DNA from 2 places in the Streptomyces sp. NPDC029292 genome. Region 2 is predicted to be linked to the other one. Evidence: riboswitches for the same ligand, from Rfam matches in the RefSeq annotation. Region 2 holds a riboswitch; the other holds the start of a gene.
The links. Region 2 has a riboswitch for cyclic di-AMP ahead of ACZ4WS_RS20645 (M23 family metallopeptidase). Riboswitches for the same ligand answer to the same signal wherever they lie in the genome.

Region 1 (5,844 bases), on a different contig from region 2:
GGCCCTCGGGCGACAGGTGCAGGCGGTCGCCGTCCCACGCGCGGCGGTCCTGGATCGTCTTCAGGGACCACAGGTCGAGGACGGGACAGCCGTACCGGTCGGCGATGGCCCGTACGTGTCCGTTGTACGTGGCGATCTTGCCGCGCAGATGCTTCAGCACGGGCATGCCACGGGTGTCGAAGCCGGTCGTCACCATGACGGTGCCGACAGCGGAGGTGAGTTCGGCCACCGCAAGCTCGAAGCGCTCGGCGACCTCGTCGGGGTCGGTACCCGGCCGGAGGATGTCATTGCCGCCCGCGCAGAAGGAGACCAGGTCCGGCGCGAGCTCCTTGGCCCGCTGGAGCTGGTCCTCGACGACCTGGTCGAGCAGTTTGCCGCGTACGGCGAGATTGGTGTAGTTGAAGTCGCCCTCGGGCCGCCGGTCCGCGAGAAGTACCGCGAACCGGTCGGCCCAGCCGACAAAGGCCCCGTCAGGACCGGCATCGCCGACGCCCTCGGTGAAGCTGTCCCCCACCGCCACGTACGACCCGATCACTGATCTGTTGTCACTCTTCGAATCGTCTGCCACATCGGCCCATGATTCACCTTTCGATGTGAGCTACGCGACCGTAGGAAGGGGTTGACGGATGGTGAGATAAGCCACTCGTCAAGTATTGGTCAACTCGGAATAAGCTCCTGATCAGGAGCGTTGACTCAGCCGCCACACCCGGAAGTCGTGGATCCGGAAGTGACTCCACGTCGTACGGAACGCGAAGTGCCCGCTGGTGTACGGCTCCGGGTCGCTGTAGTCGAAGACCAACTGCCCCTTGTTCCACCATTGCACGACGGAACCGTCCGAGACGATCCTGACGTGGTTCGGCTCGTTCGCGACGAGCAGCGGCTGCGTGTAGTCGTAGACCAGCGGACGGACGCCCGCCTCTCCCACGTACCGGCGCAGCCGTGTGGTGGTGTTGGAGTTGGCGCCGTATCCGACGTAGTACGTCTTGAGGTAGTCGTACTCCGCGAGGGCGCCGCCCCGTGCCGTGGCGAAGAGGTCGTCCGGGGAGCGGACGTCGACGGCGTTCCAGAAGTTGTTCAGGTCGGAGACCCGGTCGTTGGCGCCGCCCTCGGAGACGGGTGTGGCGGTGTACTCGATGACGTACGGCCCTTCGAGCTTCCGCTTGAACCAGACCGTCGCGCCGCTCGGTACGTCGATCTCCAGGACGCCGCGTGAGGCGGTGACCGTACCGCCGTCCTGGAGTTCGGTGACCCATTGGCCGAGTCCGTGCCGGAAGTCGTCGGCGGCGATCAGCCGTCCGCGGCGGTGGCGCGGCGAGGCGCTCGCGGCCCGCGCCGGCACGAGCGCGGCCAGCGCGGCACCGGCGGCCAGGGCGCCGAAGGTTCTACGACTGGTCGTCATGGGAGGTGTCTCCTTCGGTGGCGGTACGACGGGTCGTGGTGATCGCGGGCTTCGGGACGCGTCGGGTCTCGGTGCCGAGGTAGTAGTCCGCGTAGGTCGACTGGAGGTAGCCCCGCACGGTCCAGCCGAGGCGGTACTCGGGGTTCTGGGCGAGCGGCCGTTTCCGGAGGGGACGGCGACCAGACCGCGGTCCGGGTTCTCCACCACGCGGCGCGTGGGCGGTCCGACGGCCTGCGAGGGCGCGGCGGCGGTGACCGCGCCGAGTCTTCGGGGTCTCACGTTCGGTGTCGCCTCCGGCCGAGTCAGCGGCGGCGGCGCTGCGGGACAGCGCCCAGGAGAACTGGGCGGTGGCGGCCGCGGCTGCGGCGCCCTGATGACGGTGCGTCGGTCGACGCCGGGCACAGGGACCTCCGGAGGCATAGAAAGCGCTTACGGAGATCACTGTGGAGTCACTCTCGCACGCTGTCGATACCCCTTGCACCCCTGCCACAAGACCGCAATCTGCCCATCATGAATCGATCATGAAACACCAAAGGCCGAACCCCGGGGATCGTGGGGTCCGGCCTTTGGAGGCGGTGCTGCCTTCAGAGACAGGCAGTGCTGGCTTCAGAGACAGGGACAGCGTCAGGCGACGGCGACACCGTGGGAGCGCAGGTACGCGACCGGGTCCACGTCCGAGCCATAGTCCGGCGTGGTGCGGATCTCGAAGTGCAGGTGCGGTCCGGTGACGTTGCCGGTCGCGCCGGAGAGGCCGATCTGCTGACCCTCGGTCACGGTCTGGCCCGCCGAGACGGAGAGGGAGGACATGTGGGCGTACTGGGAGTACTTGCCGTCGGCGTGCTGGATGACGACCTGGTTGCCGTACGCGCCGCCCCAGCCGGCCGAGACGACGGTGCCCGCCGCGATGGACTTGATGGTGGTGCCGGTCGGGACCACGAAGTCGACGCCGGTGTGGTAGCCGCTGGACCACATGCTGCCCGCCACCTTGTAGCCGGTGCCGACGGTGGCGCCGTCGACCGGCAGGGTGTAGCCCAAGTTGCTGGTGGCGGCCGCGGCCTGGGTGGCCGTGCTCGCCTTCGGCGCGGTCGAAGTCGTCTTCGTCGACGTCGTCTTCGCGGAGGACTGGGTGGCGCTGCTCGACGCGGCCTTCTTGCCGATCGTCAGCTTCAGGCCCGGGTGGATCAGCGACGGGTCGCTGCCGACGGCCGTGCGGTTGTCGGAGTAGAGCTTCTTCCAGCCGCCGCTGACGTTCTGCTCGTCGGCGATCTTCGCGAGACAGTCGCCGGCCTTCACCGCATAGGTCTTCGTCGCGGCCTTCTTCGCGGCGGTGGCGGTCTTCTTCGCGACGGTGGTGGTCTTCTCGACATTCTGCGCGACGGACGCCGTCGGGGTCGCGGCATGCGCACCGGTGGCCCCCATCAGAGGCAGCGCGAGTGCGGCGCCACCGGTTCCGGCCACGGCGATCGAGCGGGTGAAACGCTGGGACTTGGGACGGCGGTGCTTACCCTTCGCGGGCATGACGAATTCCTCTCCGGCGCCTGCGAGGTGAGCTGTCGGGTGCGGGCTGGAGATGCCCGGCCACGCGAATGCGCGGCTATACCCCGAGCCGTTCCGGAGACCGGAACAGGCGTGGTACCTGCGGGTCCCCCGCTCCTGCCGTGTGCGGGTAAGTGTGCGGATTCCGGGCGGCGGCAGGATTGGGCGTCCGTCCGGATTGAGGCCGAACGTAAGCGAGATGAGAGCGCATCGACAAGCATGTGGCTTTTCTGTGCCGATGCCTTTCTTGATCCATGCCGGAATTCCCGTCACCCTCCGTGGATAGGTGATCTTTCCGGCTTCTCAACCCGTCCGTGAATTCGGGCAGGTTGATAAAAGGGGCCCGCCACACATCGTCACGAATATGACGCTGCTCACGCACGTCGACCCACGACGCTTTATTCCAGGGCCAGTTGGAACGAAGGCTCCAATTCGGACAGAACAGTCACATGCGACGCAGCCGGATAACTGTCGCATCGAGGTCCCCGCGCAGCCCCGTACGCAACCCGTGATGCAGCAGCACCGCACCGCGGTGCACTTCGCCCGTTTCGCGGCACTCGTACCGTTCTGTCGGGTCGAGTCCGCGCAGCCGGAGCGGGGCGACCGGCTCCCCGTGGTGCTGGGCCTGGAGCCAGGCGAGGACGACGGTCTCGCCGCCGTGGACGTACTGGACCGCGCTCAGTCCACCCTCCGGGGGCCGCAGCCGGTAGAGGTCGCCGCGCTGCACGACAGGCCGGATCTCCTTATAGAGATCCACCCATTCCCGCGCCTCGACCAGCTCCCGCTCGCTCCACTCGGTCACATCGCCGCCGACGCCGAGCACCCCGGCCATGGCGCTCACAAACCGAAAGCGCAAGGAGCTGACCCGGCCATTGAGCTGCGCGTTCGGGCTGTCCGTGACCCAGGCGGCCATGATCCGGGCCGGGTGGATCTGACTGAAGCCGTGCTGGATGGCGAGCCGGTCGAGCGGGTCGGTGTTGTCGGAGGTCCACACCTGGTCCGTACGCGCCATGATGCCGAGGTCGACGCGGCCGCCACCTCCCGAGCAGGACTCGAAGGCGACACCGGGGTGGGCGGCCCGCAGCCGGTCGAGAAGGGCGTACAGCGCCTCCACGTGCGCGACCCACAGCTTCTGCGGGTAGGGCTCGCCGGGCCAACCCGCATCCGTGAAGCAGCGGTTGAAGTCCCACTTCACATAGTCGATGGGGGCGCTGGAGAGCAGGCTGTCGAGCTGCTCCCAGAGGTACTCCTGAACGTCCTGGCGCGCGAGGTTCAGTACGAGCTGATTGCGGTATTCCGCCCTGGTTCGCCCCTGCTGGAACTGCACCCAGTCGGGGTGCGCGCGATACAGCTCGCTGTCCGGATTGACCATTTCGGGCTCGACCCAGATCCCGAACCGCATGCCGAGCGCGTGCACGTCGTCGGCGAGCGGCTTCAGCCCGGCGGGGAAGCGATCGGGGTTGGGCGTCCAGTCCCCGAGCCCCGCCTGATCGCTGGTGCGGGTCCCGAACCAGCCGTCGTCGACGACGAACAGTTCCACGCCCATGGTCGCGGCCCGCCGCGCGAGCGCCCGCTGCTGCTCCTCCGAGATGCCGAAGTTGGTGGCCTCCCAGGAGTTGTAGAGCACGGGACGGTCCTGGTCCGCTTCCGGGATGACATACGCGCGCTGGTACGCGTGCCAGGCCCGACTCGCCCCGCCGAAGCCGCCGTCGCTCCACAGCCCCGCGAAGACGGGTGTCGTGAACGACTCGCCCGGCTCCAGGCGCAGCAGCCCCGAGTCGTCGTACCCGGCGCCGCCGGTGATCTGCACGCGCGCGTCGGGGAGTTGGGCCACGGAGATCCGCCATGAGCCCGACCAGGCGAGCGCGCAGCCGTACACCTCGCCGCTCTCCTCGGTCGCCTCGCTGTCGAGCGCCACCCAGGGCAGATGCTGGTGCCCGGTGTGCCCGCGCCGGCTGCCGATGACCTTCTCACCGTAGGTGAGGGGGGCACGTACGAGCCGGGACTCGGCAGCCCACCGCCCATGCAGCTGGGACAGCCGCCAGCCCTCGCGCTCCGGCAGCGTCCAGGTCGCGGAGTCGGCGCGCAGCAGCTCCAGAGCGGGTCCCTCGTTGGCGAGCGTCACCCAGCGCTCGACGACGTCGCCGCGCATCCGGTAGTGCAGCGTGATGCCGAACCCGGAGTCCGAGAAGCGCAGCCGCAGCTCCTCACCGTCCGCCTCGAACTCCTCGAAGCGCCACTCGGTGCCGCGCCGCTCGTCCGTGCGCACGGAGAGGGCCGGGCGTACGAAGCGGGGGCCGCCCTCCACCGGGTACTCCTCGTGTCCGTCGAGCGGGGACTCGAAGGGCCAGTACTGGGGCGCGGACAGGGCGGCGAGGGCCTCGGCGTCGGGGAGCGTGATGCGCGGGCCCCAGTGCAGATGCAGCAGCTCGTCGAGTTCGGTGAGCCGCAGTGCGTAACTGCTCGTCGGCCCCGAAAGAAGCCAGGTCCGACCGTCCGCGCCGAGCTCCATCATCAATCCCCCACAGATCCGAACAGCTGCGATCAGGCACCAACATCATCATGGGCCCCGCACCTGGGAGGCAACGCCTGTGGACAACTCATTGCCCCAGGAACCCATGTCGTATCGTCGAGAGCGCAGTCCCGTTGGCGAGCGATGCCGAGCAGCGCCGACGGCCGAATGGGAGGAGCCCCCGTGACGCAGCAGATCCCGTCAACCGAGCCTGAGCTGACCGGAGTGCGCAATTTCCGGGACGTGGGCGGTCTGCCCACCGTGGACGGCCGGCGGGTGAAGTACGGGCAGCTGTTCCGCAGCGGTCATCTCGCGCACGCCACCGACGAGGACGCCGCGTTCCTCGCCTCCCTCGGCCTGCACACGATCTTCGACTTCCGCAACGCCTCGGACCAGA
Region 2 (5,844 bases):
CGCCCGCGCCAGGGCACCGAGGAGACCGTCCAGAAGATCGACTCGGCGGCCGTACGCGCCTTCTACGAGAAGCACGTACGCCCCGCCACGGCCACCGCCGTGATCGTCGGCGACCTCACTGGTGTCGACCTCGACGCGCTGCTCGCCGACACGCTGGGCGCCTGGACCGGCTCCTCGGCCGAGCCGCGCCCCGTGCCGCCGGTGAGCGCCGACGACACCGGCCGCGTCGTCATCGTGGACCGCCCCGGCGCCGTCCAGACGCAGCTGCTCATCGGCCGCGTCGGAGCCGACCGGCACGACCGCGTCTGGCCCGCCCAGGTGCTCGGCACGTACTGCCTCGGCGGCACCCTCACCTCGCGCCTGGACCGCGTCCTGCGCGAGGAAAAGGGATACACCTACGGTGTGCGGGCGTTCGGCCAGGTGCTGCGCTCCGCCGCGCCTTCTCCCTCCGGGGGGGCTACCGGTGTCGCGATGCTCGCGATCAGCGGCTCCGTCGACACCCCGAACACCGGACCGGCGCTCGACGACCTCTGGAAGGTGCTGCGCACCCTCGCCGCAGAGGGCCTGACGGACGCCGAGCGCGACATCGCCGTACAGAACCTGGTGGGTGTGGCGCCCCTCAAGTTCGAGACCGCGGCGGCGGTGGCGAGCACGCTCGCCGACCAGGTCGAGCAGCACCTGCCGGACGACTACCAGGCGACGCTGTATCAGCAGCTCGCCGCCACCGGCACCGTGGAGGCCACCGCGGCCGCGGTGAGCGCCTTCCCGGTGGACCGTCTGGTGACCGTCCTGGTGGGCGACGCGGCGCAGATCGCGGAGCCCGTCAGGGCCCTCGGAATCGGTGAAGTGACCGTCGTACCGGCCGAGTAGAAACTGCACGACCCCTGAGGGCCCAGGTGACTGAAGAGTCACCTGGGCCTCCTTTTGCCCGGACTTCATCCTTTTTCCCGTACTTAAGCTTCTTTTCCCGGACTTCGTCCTCGGGGTGTCCGTATTGGCACGGAGGTTGCCTGTCTGCCCTGTGGCATGCGCTACAAAAGCCGTGATCCGTTTGTTGATTGAAAGATGTCCCGATTAGCGTCGGTCCGGCTGTTCGTCAGGCAGTGCGCCGCGCCCGCGGCACCGGACAGTCATCGCCGAGTCCCCGTACGGCGCGAGCCAGGGGAGCCGGGGACCCACACGCAGTCCCTGGGGTGAATCGGACGCCCTCCCAGGAGGGGGTCCGTAGGAGACCTTCCTGCTCCGAACCCGTCAGCTAACCCGGTAGGCGAGAAGGAAGGAAAGGATCAGCCCCTACATGGCGTTCACCTGTGGCACCGGGAAGCATCGTCGTCCGAGCCGCGTGAAGCGCACCACCACGAACGCCGTAGGCGTCGCGGCGCTCACCACCACCGGTGTCATCGGAGCGCTGGCCGCCCCGGCGCTCGCCGCGGACACCTCCGTGGAGCAGACCGGGCTGACCCAGGCCATCACCATGGGTGACTCGGTCGCCGCCCAGATCGACGCGCAGGCCGCCGCCCAGCAGCGCGCCGCCGACGAGGCCGCCGCGCAGAAGAAGGCCGAGGCGGCCGCGCGGAAGCGGGCCGCGGAGAAGGCCAAGAAGGAACGCGAGGCCAAGGAGCGCGCCGCCCGCGCCGCCGAGCGCAAGCGCCTCAACTCCTTCGTCCTGCCGATCACCGGCTCGTACATCTCCACCGGTTACAAGGCGAGCGGCAGCCTCTGGTCGTCCGGCAGCCACACCGGCGTCGACTTCCATGCCGCGTCCGGCAGCTCGGTCCACGCGGTCGGTACCGGCACCGTCGTCACGGCCGGCTGGGGCGGCGCCTACGGCAACCAGATCGTCATCAAGATGCACGACGGTACGTACACGATGTACGGCCATCTGTCGTCCATCGGCGTCTCCGTGGGCCAGACGGTCACCCCGGGCCAGCAGATAGGCCTCTCCGGGGCCACCGGCAACACCACAGGGCCGCACCTGCACTTCGAGGCGCGTACGACGCCGGAGTACGGCTCCGACATCGACCCCGTCGCCTACCTCCGCGCGCACGGCGTGAACGTCTGACGACCGCTTCACCTGATCTCCACCACTTCCGATGCCCCGGCCACCGAGCCGGGGCATCGTCGTTTCGAGCGGCCTCTGTCCAAAAAATATCCATGGATTCCGGCCTGCCATCGGAAATTCCGGCTCCCTGCAATAGAGTCACTGAACAAGCGTCAATCGATGGCGTTTCGCGGGGATTAAAGCGGAGGTCCGGTCATGCGTATTCCGGCGCACTCGGTATGCACGGCGATCCGTGACGACATCGTCGCGGGTGTCTACGAGCGCGGCAGCCGGCTCACCGAGGAACTGCTCGCGCGGCGCTACGGCGTCTCGCGCGTCCCCGTGCGCGAGGCCCTGCGCACGCTGGAGGCCGAGGGCTTCGTCACCACCCGACGGCATGCGGGCGCGTGCGTCGCGGAGCCCACCGAGCAGGAGGCCTCGGACCTCCTGGAGATGCGGATGCTGCTGGAGCCGCTGGGTGCCGCGCGGGCCGCGCAGCGCCGCACCGAGGCCCACCTCAAGGTGCTCCGAGGCCTGGTCAGGCTGGGTCAGGAGCGGTCCAGGAGGGGGCACAGCGAGGATCTGCGGTCGCTGGGCGGCTGGTTCCACGAGACGCTCGCGCAGGCCTCCGGAAGCCCCGCGCTGACCTCCACGCTCGCCCAGCTGCGGCACAAGATCGCCTGGATGTACGCGGTCGAGGCGCCGGCCAACCCCGCGGAGTCCTGGGCGGAGCACGGCGGCATCGTGGACGCCGTGGCGCGCGGCGACAGTGAGCGGGCGCGGGCGATCACGGCCCTGCACACCGAGCGCGCGACGGCCGCGCACCGGCTCCGTTTCCCCGGCGGGGGAGATCGTCCGGACCGTGTGAGGACTTCGCAACATCCCGTAAACATGACGGGCCTGCGGCATTAACACCGGCGCCGTATACAAAGAGGGATATTCGGCAGGGGTCTATTTCTGCTGCCTCTATTTTCGCGTGCCGGTAATTCCCGGGTGCGCTATTTCCGTGCGTGCGACACGGGTTCTTGGGTGATGTGTGAAGAATTCTCGGGACGGCGTACGAAAAACGGCGAAGCCGCGTCGCCCGGGTTAGGGCCGACGCGGCTCCGCCGCACGATGTCCGAGGTGCTCAGACGGTCTCGGGGAGCTCCTCGAGGCCCTCGGAGACCAGCTTCGCCAGACGGTCGAGGGCAGCGTCCGCACCCTCGGCGTCGGAGGCGAGGACGATCTCCTCGCCGCCCTGGGCACCCAGGCCGAGGACCGCGAGCATGGAGGCCGCGTTGACGGGGTTGCCGTCGGCCTTGGCGATCGTCACGGGGATACCGGAGGCCGTGGCGGCCCGGACGAAGATGGAGGCGGGACGGGCGTGGAGGCCCTCAGCCCAGCCGACGTTGACGCGGCGCTCAGCCATGTGATGCTGCCCTTCAGTGTTCAGGGTTGTCTAGACCAGTGTCCCATATCGTGAAGCGTCTCCGGGGCGGTCCTTCGTCCCGTCCGGAGTGTCGTCGGACCGCGGCCTCGATCCGACTTCCGTCCCCACAGATTGCCTCGCGCCGTTGTCGGACGCGAGCCGTACTCTGGGGCCCATGCAGACCTCGTCGGACCGGCACGAGTACCCCGCTCACTGGGAGGCCGACGTGGTGCTGCGCGACGGCGGCACCGCACGCATCAGGCCCATCACCGTTGATGACGCCGAGCGTCTGGTCAGCTTCTACGAGCAGGTGTCCGACGAGTCGAAGTACTACCGCTTCTTCGCGCCGTATCCGCGCCTGTCCGCCAAGGACGTCCACCGCTTCACGCACCACGACTTTGTGGACAGGGTGGGGCTCGCGGCCACGGTGGGCGGCGAGTTCATCGCCACCGTACGCTACGACCGCATCAACGCCGACGGCCTGCCCGCCTCCGCACCCGCCGACGAGGCCGAGGTCGCCTTCCTCGTGCAGGACGCCCACCAGGGCCGCGGTGTCGCCTCGGCCCTCCTGGAACACGTCGCGGCCGTCGCCCGCGAGCGCGACATCCGCCGGTTCGCCGCCGAGGTGCTGCCCGCCAACACCAAGATGATCAAGGTGTTCACGGACGCCGGGTACCAGCAGAAGCGGCACTTCGAGGACGGTGTCGTACGCCTGGAGTTCGACCTGGAGCCCACCGACCGGTCGCTCGCCGTGCAGCGCGCGCGGGAGCAGCGCGCCGAGGCCCGGTCCGTGCAGCGGCTGCTCGCGCCCGGCTCGGTCGCGGTCATCGGCGCGGGCCGCACACCCGGCGGCGTGGGCCGCAGCGTCCTCACCAACCTCCGCGACGCCGGATTCACCGGCCGCCTGTACGCCGTGAACAAGGCGCTCCAGGAGAAGGAGCTCGACGGAGTCCCCGCGCACCGCTCCATCAGCGACATCGGCGAGCCCGTCGACCTCGCGGTCGTCGCCGTGCCCGCGCCGCACGTCCCCGAGGTCGTCGCCGAGTGCGGTGAGCACGGGGTGCAGGGGCTCGTGGTCGTCTCCGCCGGGTACGCCGAGAGCGGCCCCGAAGGGCGCGAGCGCCAGCGCGAACTCGTCCGCCAGGCCCGTACGTACGGCATGCGCATCATCGGCCCCAACGCCTTCGGGGTCATCAACACGTCCCCCGACGTGCGGCTCAACGCCTCGCTCGCGCCGGAGATGCCGCGGCCCGGACGGATAGGCCTGTTCGCCCAGTCCGGCGCGATCGGGATCGCCCTGCTGTCCCGGCTGCACCGGCGCGGCGGCGGCGTCACCGGGGTCACGGGGGTGTCGACCTTCGTCTCCTCCGGCAACCGCGCGGACGTGTCCGGCAACGACGTACTCCAGTACTGGTACGACGACCCGGACACCGATGTCGCCCTGATGTACCTCGAATCCATCGGCAATCCGCGCAAGTTCACCCGGCTCGCCCGGCGCACGGCGGCGGCGAAGCCGCTGGTCGTGGTGCAGGGCGCGCGGCATGCCGCCGCTCCGCAGGGGCATGCCGTACGGGCCACACGATTGCCGCACGCCACCGTTTCCGCGCTGCTGCGGCAGGCCGGGGTCATTCGGGTGGACACGATCACCGAGCTGGTCGACGCGGGGCTTCTGCTGGCTCGCCAGCCGCTCCCACCTGGACCCCGGGTGGCGATCCTCGGGAACTCCGAGTCGTTGGGGCTGCTGACCTATGACGCGTGCCTTGCCGAGGGGCTGCGGCCGCTTCCCCCGCTGGACCTGACGACGGCGGCGTCGGCGGAGGACTTCAGGGGCGCGCTCTCGGAAGCCCTTGCCGACAGCGGTTGCGATGCCGTGGTGGTGACCGCCATTCCGGCGGTGGGGGAGACGTCCGCTCATGACGCGGCCCTGGCCGAGGCGCTGCGTTCGGCGGCCCGCTCGGCTCCGGCGAAGCCGGTGCTCGTCGTCCATGTCGAGCTCGGTGGGCTCGCCCAAGCGCTGTCCGCGGCGGCCAGTACCGCACCGCAGGTAGCGCCCATGGCACCGGGAGCCGCTGCCCAGGCCCGCCCCGCGGAACGCCTGCCCACCGAAGCACCCGCCTCTGAAGAGGCTCGCCTCATCCCCGCCTACCCCGCCGCCGAGCGTGCCGTCCGTGCGCTCGCGCAAGCCGTGAAGTACGCCCAGTGGCGACGCGAGGCCGCCGAGCCCGGCAAGGTGCCCGAGTACGAGGACATCGACGAGAAGGGCGCCGCGGAGCAGATCGACGGACTGCTCACGCGAGGGGAGGGGCTGACGCTCGGCACCGAGGACACGTGCGTGCTGCTCGGGCGGTACGGCATCGACGTACGCCGTGCCCTGCCCGCGCCGACACCGGAC

Region 1: linked by a shared signal. The riboswitch ahead of ACZ4WS_RS02060 (M23 family metallopeptidase) and the one ahead of ACZ4WS_RS20645 (M23 family metallopeptidase) in region 2 are both predicted to bind cyclic di-AMP.

The regions. Positions count from the first base shown of each region.
Region 1 covers NZ_JBVHXR010000001.1:437,666-443,509, forward strand. The annotation lists gene ACZ4WS_RS02045 (SGNH/GDSL hydrolase family protein) at 1-535, opposite strand, end outside; gene ACZ4WS_RS02050 (DUF6250 domain-containing protein) at 680-1,399, opposite strand; gene ACZ4WS_RS02055 (hypothetical protein) at 1,383-1,517, opposite strand; gene ACZ4WS_RS02060 (M23 family metallopeptidase) at 2,024-2,917, opposite strand; cyclic di-AMP (ydaO/yuaA leader) riboswitch at 2,922-3,082, opposite strand; gene ACZ4WS_RS02065 (alpha-galactosidase) at 3,381-5,450, opposite strand; gene ACZ4WS_RS02070 (tyrosine-protein phosphatase) at 5,631-5,844, shown strand, end outside.
Region 2 covers NZ_JBVHXR010000009.1:43,615-49,458, forward strand. The annotation lists gene ACZ4WS_RS20640 (M16 family metallopeptidase) at 1-870, shown strand, start outside; cyclic di-AMP (ydaO/yuaA leader) riboswitch at 1,125-1,284, shown strand; gene ACZ4WS_RS20645 (M23 family metallopeptidase) at 1,298-2,062, shown strand; gene ACZ4WS_RS20650 (GntR family transcriptional regulator) at 2,258-2,953, shown strand; gene ACZ4WS_RS20655 (HPr family phosphocarrier protein) at 3,171-3,452, opposite strand; gene ACZ4WS_RS20660 (bifunctional acetate--CoA ligase family protein/GNAT family N-acetyltransferase) at 3,628-5,844, shown strand, end outside.